Regions from separate parts of the Peribacillus sp. NPDC097284 genome, predicted to be linked through region 4. Evidence: riboswitches for the same ligand, from Rfam matches in the RefSeq annotation. Region 4 holds a riboswitch; each other region holds the start of a gene.

Region 1 (4,214 bases), on a different contig from region 4:
CTCACACTCTTCCCATTTCTCATGATTGTAATGTCCTCACACACTTCAAATATCTCGGGTAGACGATGAGAAATGAAAATAATGCCTACACCACGTTGCTTCAGCTCATTCACAATCCGGAATAGTTCCGTTGTTTCCGTATGGCTTAACGGAGCAGTCGGCTCATCGAGAATCAAGAATTTACATGCGGTTGAAACGGCCCTAGCTATCAAGACCATCTGCTTTTCGGCCAACGTAAGGTCCCTTACCAGTTTTTTCGAAGACACATGGATGTTCATTTCTTCCAAGATTTCCGTCGCTTTTCTATGTAATTCCTTCCACTTGATGATTTGTTTTCTCCCCATGTTCTGTACGGATTCATTCAGCATCACGTTCTCCGCAACCGTTAAATAAGGAATGAGGGCCGTATCCACTTCCTGATACACAATTTGAATGCCAGCTTCCTGTGCCGACTTTGGCGACCGGATATCCTGTACCTGGCCATTTAGAAAAATGTCGCCGGTATAATGGACATGAGCTCCTGATAAGACTTTCATTAGCGTCGATTTCCCTGCTCCATTTGCGCCGACCAATGCATGTGCTGTTCCCGACTGTACTGAAAAATCAACTTCACTAAGCGCTTTTACACCTGGAAACTCAATCGATATTTGTTTCATTTCTAGTTGAATGCCCATGTCCAATCCCTCCCATTAAACAGACACTCTCTTCAACTTGAAAGAGAGTGTCTACTGATTCTGATCGTTACTTCTTATAATGTTCTTTCAATACTTTCATCCAGTCTTCTTCAAATTCCGTTGATACTCCCCAGCCTTGAACAATGCCGGATAGATTGGTCATATTGACAGCGTCCTTCGATGATTGAAGCTGTTTTTGAGATATCAATGATGCTTCTAAATCATAGGTTTGCGGCGTTTCTTCCCCCGCTAGTTTTTTCGCTAGCAGTCTCATATTCACTGCACCAATCAACTTCGGATCAACCGCTGCGGTATACGACCATGAGCTTCCTTTTGTTTGAATCTCCTGAAGGTCGGCATTGGACACGTCAATACCATAGATTTTCACTTCATCGCGCCCCGCTTCTTTTATCGCACGAGCTGCTCCGATAGCGAATGCATCCCATGTTGCGAAAATTGCGTCTAGTTTACCTTTTGGATACTTGTTTAACATCGCCGATACCGCGTTTTGCGTCTGGACAGAAGTATCTGAAGATGCCACTCCGAATCTTTCAATTTCATGAATGCCAGGATTTTCTTTCAGCTTTTCTTGATACACGGCATTTCTTCTCACCATAGGAGGGAAACCATCTACCCAAAGGTATGCAATGTTCGCTTCGCCTTTTTGCTCTTCAATCAATTTGTCAAAAGCAAGAGTTGCCAATGCTTCGTCATCTTGTGAGGTTACTGTTACCCCATCAATTTTCGTTAAATCGCCGATGGAATCGAATGTGACTACGCTTTTCCCTGCATCAACCAACTTTTGTACGTCATTCACTGTCGCTGCATCATCACCATGGGAAATGATATAGCCATCATAGTCTTCCTCCAGAGCCTGAGCGATGGCATCATGGAATTTAGCCGTATCGCCATTGGCCGTAAAAGTATCTACTTGGAAGCCAAGTGCTTCTCCTTCTTCTTGCGCCCCTGCTAAGTATTGGGCCGTGTGATCATCGCCGCCAATTTTACGAATGACTTTAATTTTAGCTCCCTCGCCTTTCGCAAATCGTTCTGGAACATTTTCAAAAGATACCTTTTCCTCTTTTTTCGCTTCCCCTGTACTTTGTCCCGAAGAACACCCCGTCAAAAGCAACGCCGAAGCGATGACGGAAACGAAAGCTCCTTTTAAAATTGATTTTCCCATTTTAATTCCCCCTATTTTTTACATTATTCTTATCTGTTAGCTCGGCATAAACACAAAATAAAAACCTCTCTAAAATAGAGAGGTTTAATCAGCTGGTTTGCAGACTTATCCCTCTCTTATCTGTCAAAACATTTCTGTTTTGCAGGATTTAGCACCAATTCCTAATTGGAACGGTTGCTGGGCATCGTAGGGCCAGTCCCTCCGCCACTCTTGATAAGAGAATATAATGTGTTACGTTTCGTTATGGTAAGTACCACTTTATAGGGATATAGTCATTAAGTCAATAGTTTTTAGAATATTTTAAATGTTTTATTTTCCTTGCAGTTTCGCCAGGCGTCTTTTCTCGATTTTTTCAAGGCGTTCGAATTGGCGCAGTTTCACTTCGAACAGGGTAATCGGATCACGGTAGACTTCAGGATTTTGTCTCATATGTTCCAATGTAGCCTGCTGTTCTTTGATTTCGGCTTTCGTCTGTTCGATATTTTTTTCAAGGATGGCAAATGGATTGCGGTAGAACAGGGATATGTCACGTTCCAAGGATTTTTCGAACAATCCAAACTGAGTAAGGAATCGGTCACTGATCATATCGGCAACATCCTGGAAGTCTTCATTTTCCAAGAACTTCTTATATCGATTGTACATATTCGCTTTATTTTGCGGAATGGCACCAAATAGCTTCCCGGCTCCCTTAAGAATCAACTGAGATGGGGTCCTTCTTAGTAATATGTTTACATTTTCTATCCGGATGCTGCTTGTCATCCGGTCCGCATCACGGCGCCAGTCATCCAAGACCCGGAAGTCCCCGGCCAGTACAATACGTTCTTCTTTGTATAGCTCATTGAAGCCTGCGCTCATCTCATCCATGAACTGTTGGCTTTGCGTGAATTCTAACTCAGATGTAGCAATCCAGTCTTGAAGCGAGCGGAAATACTGCGGCATGATTTTATCGGATATAAATGCCTGGATCCGATCGTTCATTTCCTGATTCAACTGTATATGCACTTGGCTAAAGTCACTATTCTCAGATAATGTTTTAGAGCAATCACGCAGTAATTCAGGAATTCGTGTGGAAAGCTGTTTTTTCACTTCTTCTTTTAATAAGCGATAAGATCTTGTAATGTTTTCGGTTTTTTCTTTTTCCAAATCAGTCAACTGATTCGTAGCGCCATTCAACTTCACTTCCATCTGTTCATTCCAAGAAATCGAATGCTCGCATTTCCGTTCATTCGCTGCCCGTTTTTCTAATAGATAGGATAAAGTTTTACGCGTGAAGGCAAGGAGCTTCTCCGCCCTCATTTCCTTCCAATTGCTATCTTGATAGTTTGCGTGAAGGAAGACGGCTAGATCCTGCAGTTGCTGTTTGCTGTCATAAAGCTTGGAGAAAGCAAATACCTTCGCGTTCGGGAAATAAGCATTCACCTTATCCCATGTTTCATCTTCCATCCTGACTGCCACTTGATCACTATAGATGGTATCCATTTTATTCAGCAAGAAATGAATAGGAAGTTTAGGGGCCATTTGTTGCATTTCCAATAGCAAATCACGTTCACTGCCCGTGAAAGGTGCCCGTGCATCCAGAACGAACATCACTCCATCGCTCTCCAGTAAGTAATTTTGGAAGTCAGGGTCTACGCTTTTCTCTCCATTAAATCCTGGAGTATCCAGTAGACGCAGGCGATTATTTCTCAAATAATCACTGATGAGTGTCACATCGACAATCGTTCCGCGTTGACGACGCGTTTCATCCAACTCCGTTAACTCTTCGACCATTTTACGATCTGTATCGGTAATTTCATAGATTTCCAGGTCATCGCCATCTTTAACGCTCACAAGAGATGAATGGTCTTCCGCTGCAATGCTTTCACCCGCTATCGATTGAATGAAGGATGTCTTGCCATTTCCTGCACTTCCAACAAGAAGCAGATTGAAATTGCTCATATCCTTAATTCCCTCAACCATCCATTTCAGCTTATTGCCGACTGATAGATCATTGCTCTCTGCCCATTGAATGATGGAGTGAATCAGTTTTTCGCCTGCTTCGAGACCGCCTCCCAATCTAGGGGATTTCGCTAACAGACTTTCTGCATCTTGAACAACAAGTGCGCTCACTGTATCTGGGAAAATCTCATTCCAGGAAAGGACAGAGGCCGCTGCAAATAACGAAATCTCCCCTTCCGCGATTTTCAACCAATTTTCCAACAGTCTTGGTACGACAGGACTTAACTCTTTGACTAAATGCGTACCTTCTAGTAATCCTGCATAGGCATCGCGATAATAGACGGAAAGCTCATCCCAAACATCCCCGTTGTTCAATTCGATTTCATCGATCAATTTATTGATGACCTTAAGCCATTCAA
Region 2 (4,214 bases), on a different contig from region 4:
TTAAAAGTTGAAGTACCCTTGAATTAGCCTCCTCATCAAAAGAAGCAGCCAGAGCTAAACGCCTGACTGCTTCTTTTATTTGGTTTCCTTTTATTCAAAATGCAAGGTATAGTCGTCTGCTTTAATCCATTTTAATTTCTTTGAGAAAACGTAGATTAGTACAAGGTTCAACACAATCGGAAGAATGAAGAAAATGATGACCATGATGGATATGTTACTGAAAATCCATCCGCCTTCCGCCAGTTTCATGTAGTTCAAGGGACCGACCAATCCCGATAAACCAAATCCAGCACTATACGGGGTCCCTTGTATGTTTAACAAACCTGCCAACGCACCAAGAATAGCGGACGTGATTAACATGGGAAACGCAATTTTCGGTTTCATGAAGAAATTCCTCATTTGAATCTTAGGGGAACCCAACACATGGGCTAAAGCCGTCCCTAATGAATTCGCTTTGTAGCTTGCAATGGCTAGGCCCACACCAGCTGCCACGATTCCTAGGTTGGCCGCACCAGATCCTATACCTGAGAGCATAATGACCGTCGCCACCCCAACCGTTGAAATGGGAGATAAGATAATGAGACAGAATATAACGGAAATAATGGCTCCCATCAAAATGGGCTGCAATGACGTCACGTTAGCGATGCCGACTCCTAATAGTCCCGTAGCGGATTTTACGTATGGCAGAATTAAGTATCCAATCATTCCTGGTACCAAGATACTTAAAGTCGGCATCAAAAGAATCGCATACGCCTTTAATCTATCGCCAATTAGTTGCAGGAACAATACGGTCAATGCCGCGGTAATTCCAGTATTGATTACAACGCCAATCCCATTAAGGGCAAACAAACCATCAGCCGTTTTCTGGATGGCGCCACTTCCGACCATGGCCGCGATCCCGATACTGGCCGTTTGAATGGATGATAGCTTGAACGAAATCCCGACCATCACCCCAATCATGACAGGTAACAAGCTCATCACGAAAACGGTGATATCGAATATATGCTGTAACACGGGAAAATGTGGAATCAATAGTTTAAGTATTTCCCCTAACAAAGCATTCGGAATTAATGAAACGACAATCCCTATGCTCATCCCCGTTAATAATTTATTAAAAAAATCTCTCATCTGAATAATCCCCTATCTCGCTGTAATGTACACAATTATAAGAAATATTCTGACAATAGTCAAAGGATTTTTTTAATACTTCACCGCGAAAGTGTATAAAAGTATTTAAACTAAGAGAAACTCACTTTCTAATAACGCTTATATTCTAAATTATCTGTTTTCTATTGACCTTTACTAATACTACCTGTATAGTCGTAATTAATTGAATAGTTCATTTTCTTATCCAGAGAGGTGGAGGGACTGGCCCTTTGATACCTCAGCAACAGACTTTACTGTACTGTGCTAATTCCAGAAGTGTTCAACTTGAAGATAAGAAGAGAATATAAGCATTGCTGATTATACCTCTTCTTTTTTTAAAGAAGAGGTTTTTATATTTTAATAAGGAAAGTAGGAATCTACCATGTCTATCACTTTAACGAAAGCTCCATTCAAAGCCGACCACGTAGGAAGTCTATTAAGACCAGAAAGTATACATCTGGCAAGAAAGCAACGGAAAGAAGGAATCATTACCGCAGAACAATTACGCGACGTTGAAACGAAGGAAATCAAGCGTATCGTCGATAAGCAAATAGAAATCGGTTTAGAGGCAGTGACTGATGGGGAATTCAGACGCACCTGGTGGCACTTTGACTTCTTGGAACATTTAAATGGAATCGAAGGGTATGTCACGGAAAAAGGCCTCACCTTTGATGGAATTGAAACAGAACGTTATAACGTTCGGAATACAGGAAAAATTTCTTTCAACCCAGATCACCCCTTTATTAAAGACTTTATTGAGTTTAATGAAATCGTGGACGGACGGGCTGTGGCGAAACAAACCATCCCTAGCCCCAATCAATTATTTGCGGTAGGGGTCCATAATGAAGAAATCTATCCTGACATCGAAGACTATGCAAAAGATATTATCAAAGCCTATCAAGATGCTTTACAAGCCTTTTACGATGCCGGTGTACGTTATTTACAATTAGATGATGTATACATAGCCAGGCTTTCCGCTCCGGACTTCCAGTTCAAAGAGGGGAATTATACAAGGGAACAATTAATCGATTTAGCATTGCGCGTGATTAATGGGACGTTGGAGGGAAAACCAGAGGATTTGGTTGTCACGACTCACCTTTGTCGTGGAAATTACCAATCGACTTGGGCTTTTGAAGGCAGCTATGCCCGTATCGCCCCAACTCTATTGGCCAAGGAAAATGTAGATGGATTTTTCTTGGAATACGATGATCATCGTTCAGGGGATTTTAAACCATTAGAACACATTCCAAATGACGGCGCACAAGTCGTTCTTGGTGTGGTTACTTCGAAGAATGGCGAACTTGAAGATAAAGAAACCGTTAAATCACGTATTAAAGAAGCGGGACAATTCGTGCCACATGAACACTTGTGCTTAAGCCCTCAATGCGGATTCGCTTCCACACATCTTGGCAACAAGCTAACGGAAGATCAGCAATGGGAAAAGTTAAAGTTCGTTGTGGATGTCGCCAAAGAAGTCTGGGGATAAGAACAAAAAGGGACGAGCCTATGCTCGTCCCTTTATTCAACAACATCGATCGTCCTCATCCTCTTTCTTCCCTACTACATCATCTGTCACCTTATCATCGAGCTGGTTCTTCAATGTCAATTCTGCCGCCTTTCCATCACTTGGCGACCCATCGGAAAAATACATCGGAAATAAGGAAAAGAACATAATATAGAAAGAGAAATATATGAATTGATACCAGAGGACCGATTTCTCCAAGATCCCCTGATAAACCAAACTATATATCAACAACATGCTAATTAGGTTAAAGAGGGCTCCCCCTAGATAAATCAAACTATTCGTGAACTTATTATCATATTTTAATCCCTTGAACTCACAATGCCCATTCCAAAAGTAGTATTTTCTCACTTCTATATTGCAAAAGGAGAAAATCTTATCTCCACATCCGATCTTGATTTTTTTCTCCGTACCGCCAAATAGCGTGACAAAGAATAGATGCCCACCTAAATGAATGAGCGTGACAACCGGTAAAATCAGAAAAAAGGAAAAGAGAAATTTAGTGATATCAGACAAACCGAACATGCCAATCATCCCCCTTATTTGAGCTTGGTGTATACAGACAAGTCCTTATTCGAAGGATGATACTCTCTTACCCGGTGTGGATACGTTATAACTAGTAAATATTCACATGTCTTAAGGGACTCCCCCTTTAACCCACAAAAAAACCGGCAGATCATCTGCCGGTCCATCCGTTGCTATCGCTCCAATTCAAGAGTGCCAAAGACCTCATCATTACTTTGTCCCGGCTTCATCCCAACATGTTTATACTCTGGAGTGAAGACCGATGTTTTGATGGGACAAGCCATCTGCCTCTGCATATTTCCTTCTCCATCAGGCACTTCGACTATCATGCCACGTGCTTGCAGTTGCGGGTGATTGGTCGCTTCAGAAAAAGTCAGCACCGGTTCGACACAAGCCTCGAACTCTTCGAATATGCCCTGCCATTCTTCAAATGTCTTTTCAAGAAATGCATGCTTGATGATCCTTTTGAATTGGATGCTACTTTCCGCATCTTGCTTCATGCTTAACTCGAACAGTTCAGGCTGTCCGATTGCTTCACATAACACTTCACGGAATGATGGCTCCAAGCTTCCAACCGAGAAGTAACGGCCGTCTTTCGTTTCATAAAAATCATAAAATGTTCCGCCATTCAATACCAACTTTTCCGGTTCAAGCTCCAATCCACCCTGTAAATGTAGGGGGGCAGATATCGCATTCAAAGCAAAGCTGCAATCGGTCATGCTAATATCGATGAACTGACCTTCACCCGTCCGCTCCCGGTAGATGACTGCCGACAAAATCCCGATGACAGCATGCATGGAGCCTCCTGCAAGGTCGGCTATTTGTGTTCCATTTTTTGCAGGTCCTCCTTTTTGCGTACCTGAGTAACCGGACAACCCCGCTATCGAAATATAGTTGATATCATGACCTGGACGATTCTTGTAGGGACCAGTCTGACCAAAGCCAGTAAGCGAACAGTAAATCAACTTTGGATTGATTTGTTTTAATTCTTCATATCCTAGCCCCAACCGATCCATGACAC
Region 3 (4,214 bases), 210 kb from region 4:
AAGGATCGTGGAGGAAGTGATGAAAGCTGTTTCGATCCCAGTGATGGCTAAAGCAAGGATCGGTCATATTGTGGAAGCGAGAATCTTGGAATCCATGGGAGTGGATTACATTGATGAAAGTGAAGTACTGACTCCAGCCGATGAAGAATATCATATTTTGAAAAGCGATTATATAGTACCTTTTGTATGTGGTTGCCGGGATTTAGGGGAAGCCTCCCGACGTATCGGCGAAGGGGCCTCGATGCTTCGGACGAAGGGAGAACCTGGGACAGGGAACATTGTGGAAGCTGTACGGCATATGAGAAAAGTTCAATCTCAAATTCGTAAAGTATGCATGCTGAGCGAGGATGAATTAATGACTGAAGCAAAAAATATTGGTGCTTCTTATGAAGTTCTGAAGGAAATCCGGCGCACAGGGAAATTACCTGTAGTAAACTTTGCAGCAGGTGGAATTGCGACTCCTGCAGATGCCGCCCTGATGATGGAACTTGGGGCAGACGGTGTATTTGTGGGCTCAGGAATCTTTAAATCGGAAAATCCCGATAAATTCGCTGCTGCCATCGTACAAGCAACTACATACTTCACCGATTATGATTTAATAGGCAAGTTGTCTAAAGAATTGGGAAGCGCGATGAAAGGAATTGATATTTCTAAGTTGGCCCCAGCTGAGAGAATGCAGGAGCGTGGATGGTAAACATGGTAACCATAGGTGTTTTAGGTTTGCAGGGTGCTGTAGAGGAACATATGAACCAAATCAAGGAAGCCGGTGAGCATGCGATATTAGTTAAGAACCCAGAACAGTTAAAGGATATCGATGGCCTGATCATTCCTGGTGGAGAAAGCACCACTATGAGAAAACTAATGGACCATTATGGTTTCATGGAGCCGATTACGGCATTTTTCGAACAAAAAAAACCGATTTTCGGAACTTGCGCAGGGATGGTATTAGTGGCAAAGGAAATGGTTAGTTTGGAACATCCCCATCTTGGTTTTATCAATATTACAGTAAATAGAAATGGTTTTGGTCGTCAGAGGGAAAGTTTTCAAGCACCCCTTATAGTTAAAGGAATGGAAGAACCTTTCATGGGTGTCTTTATCAGAGCACCTTTTGCCGTTGGCGTAGGTGAAGATGTGGAGATATTAGCAAGTTATGACGGGAAAGTAGTGGCGGCTAGACAAGAACAGGTTCTTGTCAGTTCGTTTCATCCAGAACTGACCGGTGATCAACGATTTATACAACTTTTTTTAAAAATGGTGAAAGACTCAATCAATCAATAGAGTTGAAAAGCTTTAAAAATCCTGCCCTAACGGGGCAGGATTTTTAGTCAATGGCATAATACAATTCTTATTAGTGTTTCAAAAATATAAATTCCAATCAAGTTACTTGACTTTTATTTTTCTGATAATTAAGATAATTAATTGAAGTTGCTTAACTGGAAAGGACCCAGATCCTTTGCAGATTTTACATACAGGAGGAATATATATGAGCGAAATTATAATTTTATCAGGCAGCCCTGCTATACCATCAAGAACAGATATTTCATTAAAATATATCCAAACGTTGGTGGAAAAAGAAGGATTTACGACGGACTATCATTCTATTACCGAGTTTTCTGCAAACGACTTATTCCAAGGTCGTTATGATAGCGAGGATATTCTAAGACTTTCAGAAAAGATTAAGCAAGCTAATGGTATCATTATTGGTTCACCTGTCTATAAGGCATCTTATACAGGAGTGTTGAAAGCTCTAATTGATTTATTACCCGAGGGCGCGTTTAAGGATAAGCCAGTTTTGCCCATAATGGTTGGGGGAAGCAACAGGCATTTATTAGCTATAGATTATGCGCTGAAACCTCTTATATCAATATTAAAAGGGGAACCGATGCAGGGGTTATACTTTGTCGATAAAGAAATCGATAAGCAGAATCCAAAACATCCGATTAAGGAAGTGGAATTACTTGATCGTACAAAGAGTCAAGTAAAGGAATTTGTAGAAGCCATACAAAAAAGAAGAAATTGATCATTTCTTCTTTTTATCTTGACCCTTCCCATCAACAAGTTAAGTTATTAGGCTACTTTAAAGGTTTATTCAAGCTTGTTCAGGATGAATGAACCTTTTTTACTGGCTTAACAAATCACTGTAACAAACTTGAACTATTTGTGTATAATAATTGAAGTTAAACCAAAATATTAAACCAAGTTAATTTATATGAAAACTCCATTGACAATGATTTGATATGTGTTAATATTTAAAATAATAAAACTTATCAAGAGCGACGGAGGGATTTGGCCCTTTGAAGTCCAGCAACCTGCATCATGAATGCAAGGTGCTACATCCAACAAAATGTCATCATTTTGGAAGATAAGGTAAATAAGATTACCTTATCAATCTTTCCATCTTGGCATGGAAGGATTTTTCTGATTGATTTTATTAATTTGGGGGAATTCATTTACAAGCTGATCATCTTACGACAAGCTAGTCGACGAGTTTTCTTAAAGGAGGAATAGCCTTGGAAAAGGAAAATCAGCTGGGGGAAATATTTGAAAGACTGCAAGAAATGCTAAAAACTATGAAATATGGATCCATAACCCTTATCGTTCAGGACGGTAAGGTTATACAAATGGAAAGAAACGAAAAATTGAGAATTAAATAAATGGACTGCTGACTAGAAAACTAGAGGTGGATTTAGCTGATATAAATAGGAAACTATTGGTTAAAGCCGCCTTTTTCATTATAAGAAATGGTGTTTCAAAGGCTTTCAAAGATATCTGCTGTACCATAGGGTGATTCTTAAAAGGGGGTATAGAGTTGGCAGAGCTAGTGGACTATGAAAATATTGATACAGCGACATTACCTTCGTTCCCGGAAGATAGCGATACAAAAGGCGCTTTAGAAGTATTGGAATGGGCAAATTCAGAGTACGGAGATAAACTCATTTATGCCTGTAGTTTTGGGATTGAAGGAATTGTACTGACAGATTTGCTGGCAAAGGTTAATCCTTCCGCCAAAATCGTATTCTTGGATACGGATGTTCATTTCGCTGAGACTTACCAATTAATCGAACAAGTGAAAAATCGTTACCCACGGCTTTCCATTGTAATGAAGAAACCGGAAATGACATTGGAAGAACAAGCCGCTGAATTTGGTGATGAATTATGGCTTCATGACCCAAATCAATGCTGTAACATCCGCAAAATTACGCCGCTCACTGAAGTATTATCAACAGCGACGGCTTGGCTCTCGGGACTGCGCAGGGAGCAATCGGAAACCCGTGCATTGACTGAATATATAAACAAGGACAACAAATTCAAATCTATCAAAATTTGTCCGCTCATTCATTGGACATGGAAAGATGTATGGCGTTATGCGCATAAAAATGGCTTACCATATAATGTGCTTCATGATAATGGATATCCAAGTATTGGCTGTAAAACATGTACAGCACCTGCCATTAATGCTGATGATCTTCGTTCAGGACGATGGCAAGGTGCCCAAAAAACAGAATGCGGATTACATTTATCATAATTATAAAAAATTCAGGGGGAAATCAGCATGACCATTAGCTTGCCGCACGGAGGAACATTAATCAATCGCTTTGAACCAGACTATGATTTAACTAAAATAGAACAATCCGTTGAAATTGATGAAATCTCATTAAGCGACTTGGAACTTATAGGGACTGGAGCATACAGCCCCATTGAGGGATTCTTTTCAAAAGAAGACTATCAAACAGTAGTAAAGGATATGAGGCTTAGCAGCGGGCATGTCTGGAGTATTCCTATTACATTACCACTTTCCGCTGATGTGGTAAACGCTCTTACAATCGGAGAAGAAGTAAAGTTAACTCATGAGGGCCAAACTTATGGAGTCCTTGCCGTTTCCGATATATTTACACCTGATAAGCAAGTGGAGGCAACTTTAGTTTATCAAACGGATGATGAGAATCACCCAGGTGTAAAAAATCTATATAATCGTGGCGATGTATATGTAGGTGGTAAAATCAAGCTTATTAAACGGATCGAGCGTCCATTATTCGAGGATCATTATTTAGACCCAGTTGATACCCGAAAAACATTTGAAGAAAAAGGGTGGAAAACGGTTGTCGGTTTCCAAACAAGAAACCCCGTTCACCGTGCCCATGAATATATTCAAAAAACAGCATTGGAGATAGTGGATGGCTTATTCTTAAACCCATTAGTTGGTGCCACGAAGT
Region 4 (4,214 bases):
TTGCGGTTATATAAAAAGAAGGGCTATTAGCCTCACGGATCGATAAATTTCCACTCGTCCCCATGAACCAATCTCTCTCGGCTAGTTCTCCCTTTATTTGCGCTAGTTCCTGCCACTCTTTTGAAGCTGTCACCCTTACACCTCCTGCATTTTTTTTAGAATATCAATCACATCATGGAAAGTTTCAAACTCTTTATGGGGAATGGCTTCTGTGCGGCACTTTTCAAGGAGCCTGTCACGGGCAATAACAAAATCTGCCTGTTTAGCCGCTTCAAAGTCGGTAACGGAATCTCCAATCACCAATTTATACTGATCCTTTGTAGAAAGCTTTCTCATAATCGTAGGTTTACAGCAACCACACCCATGATTACATTGGTCATCACAAGTATGCGGCCACTCAATCATAATTTCTTCCTGACTGAAGTCGGCATGATTACAGTAGACATTCTCTACAGGTAAGAGGTCATTCAAAAGAGGTTCAACGAAAAAGTCCATTCCACCACTGACAATATAGAGAGGAATATCTGATTTTTTTGTAAATTCCACAAAATCACTGAACCCTTGGCGAATACCCGCTGTCTCCTTCACATATTGAATGATGTCCTCCTTTAAATCGCTATCCAGCAGGGAAAACATTTCCCCTACACCGTGGGAAATGCTGATTTTTTGCTGAAGAACACCATCTTTTAATGCCTCCCAGCCGGGCGGGGCAAACTTCTTCATGATTGAGATGATATTATCCGAGTTGGTGATCGTTCCATCAAAATCACAGAAAATGATCGGTTTGACCATGATTATAGCCCTCCCCATAGGGCCAGTGCTTTTTGAAGTTCCTCATCTTCCTCAGCCGCGATTGACAATGATTTTCCGGAAAGGACAGCTTCTACTGCGGAACGGAAGGCCTTAGCTCCGCCTTTTGCACCATCCGGATGACCATGGACGCCCCCACCAGCATTGATCACACTTTCTATCCCAAAATCCTTGATGAGATCTGGAACCATGCCAGGATGGATACCTGCCGATGGAACCGGGAAAGTCCTTTTCCAAGATGTTTCATTTCTCGTCAATCCTTCAGCAATCGCCAATGTCTCTGCTTTATCGAGTGCCACATTTCCGTATGGAGAGGGAAAGAGGGATAAATCTGCACCTGATATCCTCACCAGTTTTCCAAGGAGAAGCGGATAGCTGAGTCCATAAAATGAAGATGAAGCTAATGCTCCGCTATATGCCGGATGAGCCATGATCGGTAAGTTGATCCGGTCATTTTCGCGTAAAGCCTGTAGAACATCCAATCCATATGTATGAACATTAAATAACAAGGCATCTGCGCCGGCTTCGGCTGCCAGTTCAGCTTTATCCAATAGTTCTAGTGTTTTTCCTGACAGGTTCACAGCATATAAGGTTCGATGTCCCGTTGTCTCATAGATACCTTTCAAAATGGCCTTTCCGGTTTTGACTCTATCGATGAAAGGCGTCTGATCTTGGTCAAAAAGAATCTCATCGTCCTTGACAAGATCGACTCCTCCCAATGCCTGTTGCTCCAATTGTTCATTATGAAAGGCAAGGTCTCGACCTAACACACCTTTAAAAATACTCATCACTAGGGGGCGGTCAAACACATCAATTTTTTCCCTGATCCCACTAATTCCGAATCGAGGACCTGGAAAGGCTTTTTGAATATCGCCGACAAAGTCCAAATCCATCAATTTGATTTCCCCATCCAATGACAATTTACCAAATACTGTCGTCAAGATAGCCGGTAGATCATTAGAAAAATTACCTGCCGGGTAGGCAATCCTGATTGTTGAACGGTACACTTTTTGACCGAAATAGAGATTAACTCGCTCTTCTTCGGGAAGGGGTGTTACGGAAACTACCCTACCTTTATGTTTTTCCAGTTGCTGTTGCACCAAGTGAGGAAGTTCAGTCCATGTCCCTACAGTCAATCCTAAAGCAATGCCTTCTGCTTTTTTCTCATGCTCTCCTTTGAAGTCATGAAGTAAATACGTAGCGATTATTTCGCTCATCTGATCACTCCCAATACGTAAAAGTCATTCTTAAAGTTGTCATTGTTGGTCTTTCCTTTAACAAGCTTCTAACCATCTGCGAACAAAGTTGCACTCCAATTCTCTGTTAAAAATGTAAAAGCCCCTTCCTAAAGAAGAGGCTTTGAAAAAGCCATCTTCTTATCTCCCAGCTCTATAGCTGCAAGAATTAGCACCGTGCCTTACGGAATCAATAAAATGATCCGGCGGTATAATCTCCGCCCCATTTCACAATGGTATTACAGTCGGTTGCTGGGCTTCATCGGGCTAGTCCCTCCACCTGCTCAAAATAAGAAAATGCTATTATATTTTCGTTTATGTATCTTAACTAAAAATTTAGAATTCTTTTTTATATTCTTTCACGCAATTCATACTTTGTCAATAGGTATAATGTTCAAACTATTCAATATCTCACTGATTTTCTTTGAATATATTCAATGTACGAATTCTTTCTACCGCTTCTTGGAGTCTGTCTTCTGAAGTGAGCAGTCCCACCCTGACGTATCCTTCACCAAATTCACCGAAACCATTTCCTGGTGCAACTGCTACATGGGCATGTGCCAGTAAATGATCTGCAAAGCTCGCTGAAGTAAATCCTTCCGGGACCTTTAGCCAAGCAAAGAAGGAAGCATCTGGAGCCTGGACATCCCATCCAATGGATCGTAACCCTTCAATAAATACATTTCGTCGTCCTTCGTACATGTTCACGAGTTCCTTCACACACTCTTGTGAATCCAGTAAAGCGCATGCCGTGGCTTCTTGTATTGCGGGAAAAAGGCTGACGTAAAGATGATCCTGCAATAATTCAAGCGATTCGATGACACTCTGGTTGCCAACCGCAAAGCCAACCCTCCACCCCGCCATGTTATATGTTTTAGAAAGGGTGTAAATTTCTATCCCCACTTCTTTTGATCCTTCTGCTTGAAGGAAGCTTACCGGTTTTTTCCCATCGAACCCAATTGCACCATATGCGAAATCATGAACCACACATATCGAGTGTTCTTTTGCCATGGAAACCGTTTCTTCGAAGAATTCTGCTGACGCCGATGCTCCTGTGGGATTATTGGGATAATTCAAGAACATCATCTTCGCTTTGTCAAAAACCTCTTTATCTATTTCCTTATAATCGGGAAGAAAATCATTTTCTTCCGTCAAGGGCATAATTTCCGTTTTAGCTTGGGCTAACGCTACACCTGACAGGTAATCTGGATAGCCCGGATCAGGCACTAAAATTGTATCGCCTGGATTCAATAAGCATTGCGGTAATTCGACTAGACCAGCCTTTCCACCGAAAAGAATCGCCACTTCCGTTTTAGGATCTAGCTTGACGCCATATTCACGTTCATAAAAGAGGGCCGCAGCTTCTTTTAAATAGGGAAGCCCCCTAAAAGGAGAATATTTATGATTCATGGAATTTCCTGCTGCTGTCTGCAGGCTCTTCACGATATGTTCAGGAGTCGGTTGGTCTGGATTTCCCTGCCCAAGATTAATGACATCCTTGCCTTCTGATGTTATGTTATTAACTTTTTCGACTAAAGAAGCAAAAAACTGCTTTGGAAGCTCTTGAAGAAGTCTGGATTTTTCGAATTGCACCATCTTTGCACCTTCTCTGAAATTTCTTGAAATTATAGTCACAAATGATATATGTTTATCTTAATCTTGTAAAGTACTTTTTTACATATGGAGGTTTTAAATGATGAAATGGAAAATCGCCTGTTTACAAATGGACATTGCCTTTGGACAGCCAGATATAAATTTCCAGGTGGCAAAACAATGGATTGAAAAAGCTGTACAGTCTAAACCGGACATCGTCATGCTGCCGGAACTATGGACAACCGGCTATGACTTAACGAGATTACATGAAATTGCAGACGAAGAAGCAGAACAAACCATTACCTTTCTAAAAGCCCTTGCAAAAAAACACCACATTAACATAATCGGTGGCTCGATTGCAAAGAAAACTAAGGAAGGCATCTATAACACAATGCTCATCATCGATAAAGAAGGCAAACTGGTTAAAGAATATGATAAACTCCATCTGTTTCAATTGATGGATGAACACCATTACTTACAACCTGGCAAAAAAGATGGCTTATTCTCCCTCGATGAAAAGATTTGCGCCGGATTCATTTGCTATGATATCCGTTTTCCAGAATGGCAACGGGCCCA

The links. A riboswitch is a leader RNA that binds a small molecule or an ion and turns the genes downstream of it on or off. The one in region 4 is predicted to bind S-adenosylmethionine.
Region 1: linked by a shared signal. The riboswitch ahead of ACIQXU_RS11175 (sugar ABC transporter substrate-binding protein) and the one ahead of mtnW (2,3-diketo-5-methylthiopentyl-1-phosphate enolase) in region 4 are both predicted to bind S-adenosylmethionine.
Region 2: linked by a shared signal. The riboswitch ahead of ACIQXU_RS12705 (5-methyltetrahydropteroyltriglutamate--homocysteine S-methyltransferase) and the one ahead of mtnW (2,3-diketo-5-methylthiopentyl-1-phosphate enolase) in region 4 are both predicted to bind S-adenosylmethionine.
Region 3: linked by a shared signal. The riboswitch ahead of ACIQXU_RS09535 (YezD family protein) and the one ahead of mtnW (2,3-diketo-5-methylthiopentyl-1-phosphate enolase) in region 4 are both predicted to bind S-adenosylmethionine.

The regions. Positions count from the first base shown of each region.
Region 1 is NZ_JBIWCZ010000004.1:257,748-261,961, forward strand. Features, by position in the region: gene ACIQXU_RS11170 (sugar ABC transporter ATP-binding protein) at 1-674, opposite strand, end outside; gene ACIQXU_RS11175 (sugar ABC transporter substrate-binding protein) at 742-1,857, opposite strand; SAM riboswitch class I at 1,971-2,077, opposite strand; gene ACIQXU_RS11180 (GTP-binding protein) at 2,167-4,214, opposite strand, start outside.
Region 2 is NZ_JBIWCZ010000006.1:8,233-12,446, forward strand. Features, by position in the region: gene ACIQXU_RS12700 (PTS sugar transporter subunit IIC) at 91-1,128, opposite strand; SAM riboswitch class I at 1,345-1,444, shown strand; gene ACIQXU_RS12705 (5-methyltetrahydropteroyltriglutamate--homocysteine S-methyltransferase) at 1,529-2,632, shown strand; gene ACIQXU_RS12710 (hypothetical protein) at 2,669-3,193, opposite strand; gene ACIQXU_RS12715 (CaiB/BaiF CoA transferase family protein) at 3,367-4,214, opposite strand, start outside.
Region 3 is NZ_JBIWCZ010000003.1:313,448-317,661, forward strand. Features, by position in the region: gene pdxS (pyridoxal 5'-phosphate synthase lyase subunit PdxS) at 1-694, shown strand, start outside; gene pdxT (pyridoxal 5'-phosphate synthase glutaminase subunit PdxT) at 697-1,278, shown strand; gene ssuE (NADPH-dependent FMN reductase) at 1,484-2,020, shown strand; SAM riboswitch class I at 2,262-2,369, shown strand; gene ACIQXU_RS09535 (YezD family protein) at 2,538-2,654, shown strand; gene ACIQXU_RS09540 (phosphoadenylyl-sulfate reductase) at 2,822-3,526, shown strand; gene sat (sulfate adenylyltransferase) at 3,554-4,214, shown strand, end outside.
Region 4 is NZ_JBIWCZ010000003.1:105,874-110,087, reverse strand. Features, by position in the region: gene ACIQXU_RS08575 (methylthioribulose 1-phosphate dehydratase) at 1-133, opposite strand, end outside; gene ACIQXU_RS08570 (2-hydroxy-3-keto-5-methylthiopentenyl-1-phosphate phosphatase) at 136-792, opposite strand; gene mtnW (2,3-diketo-5-methylthiopentyl-1-phosphate enolase) at 795-2,027, opposite strand; SAM riboswitch class I at 2,184-2,341, opposite strand; gene ACIQXU_RS08560 (pyridoxal phosphate-dependent aminotransferase) at 2,457-3,641, opposite strand; gene ACIQXU_RS08555 (carbon-nitrogen family hydrolase) at 3,742-4,214, shown strand, end outside.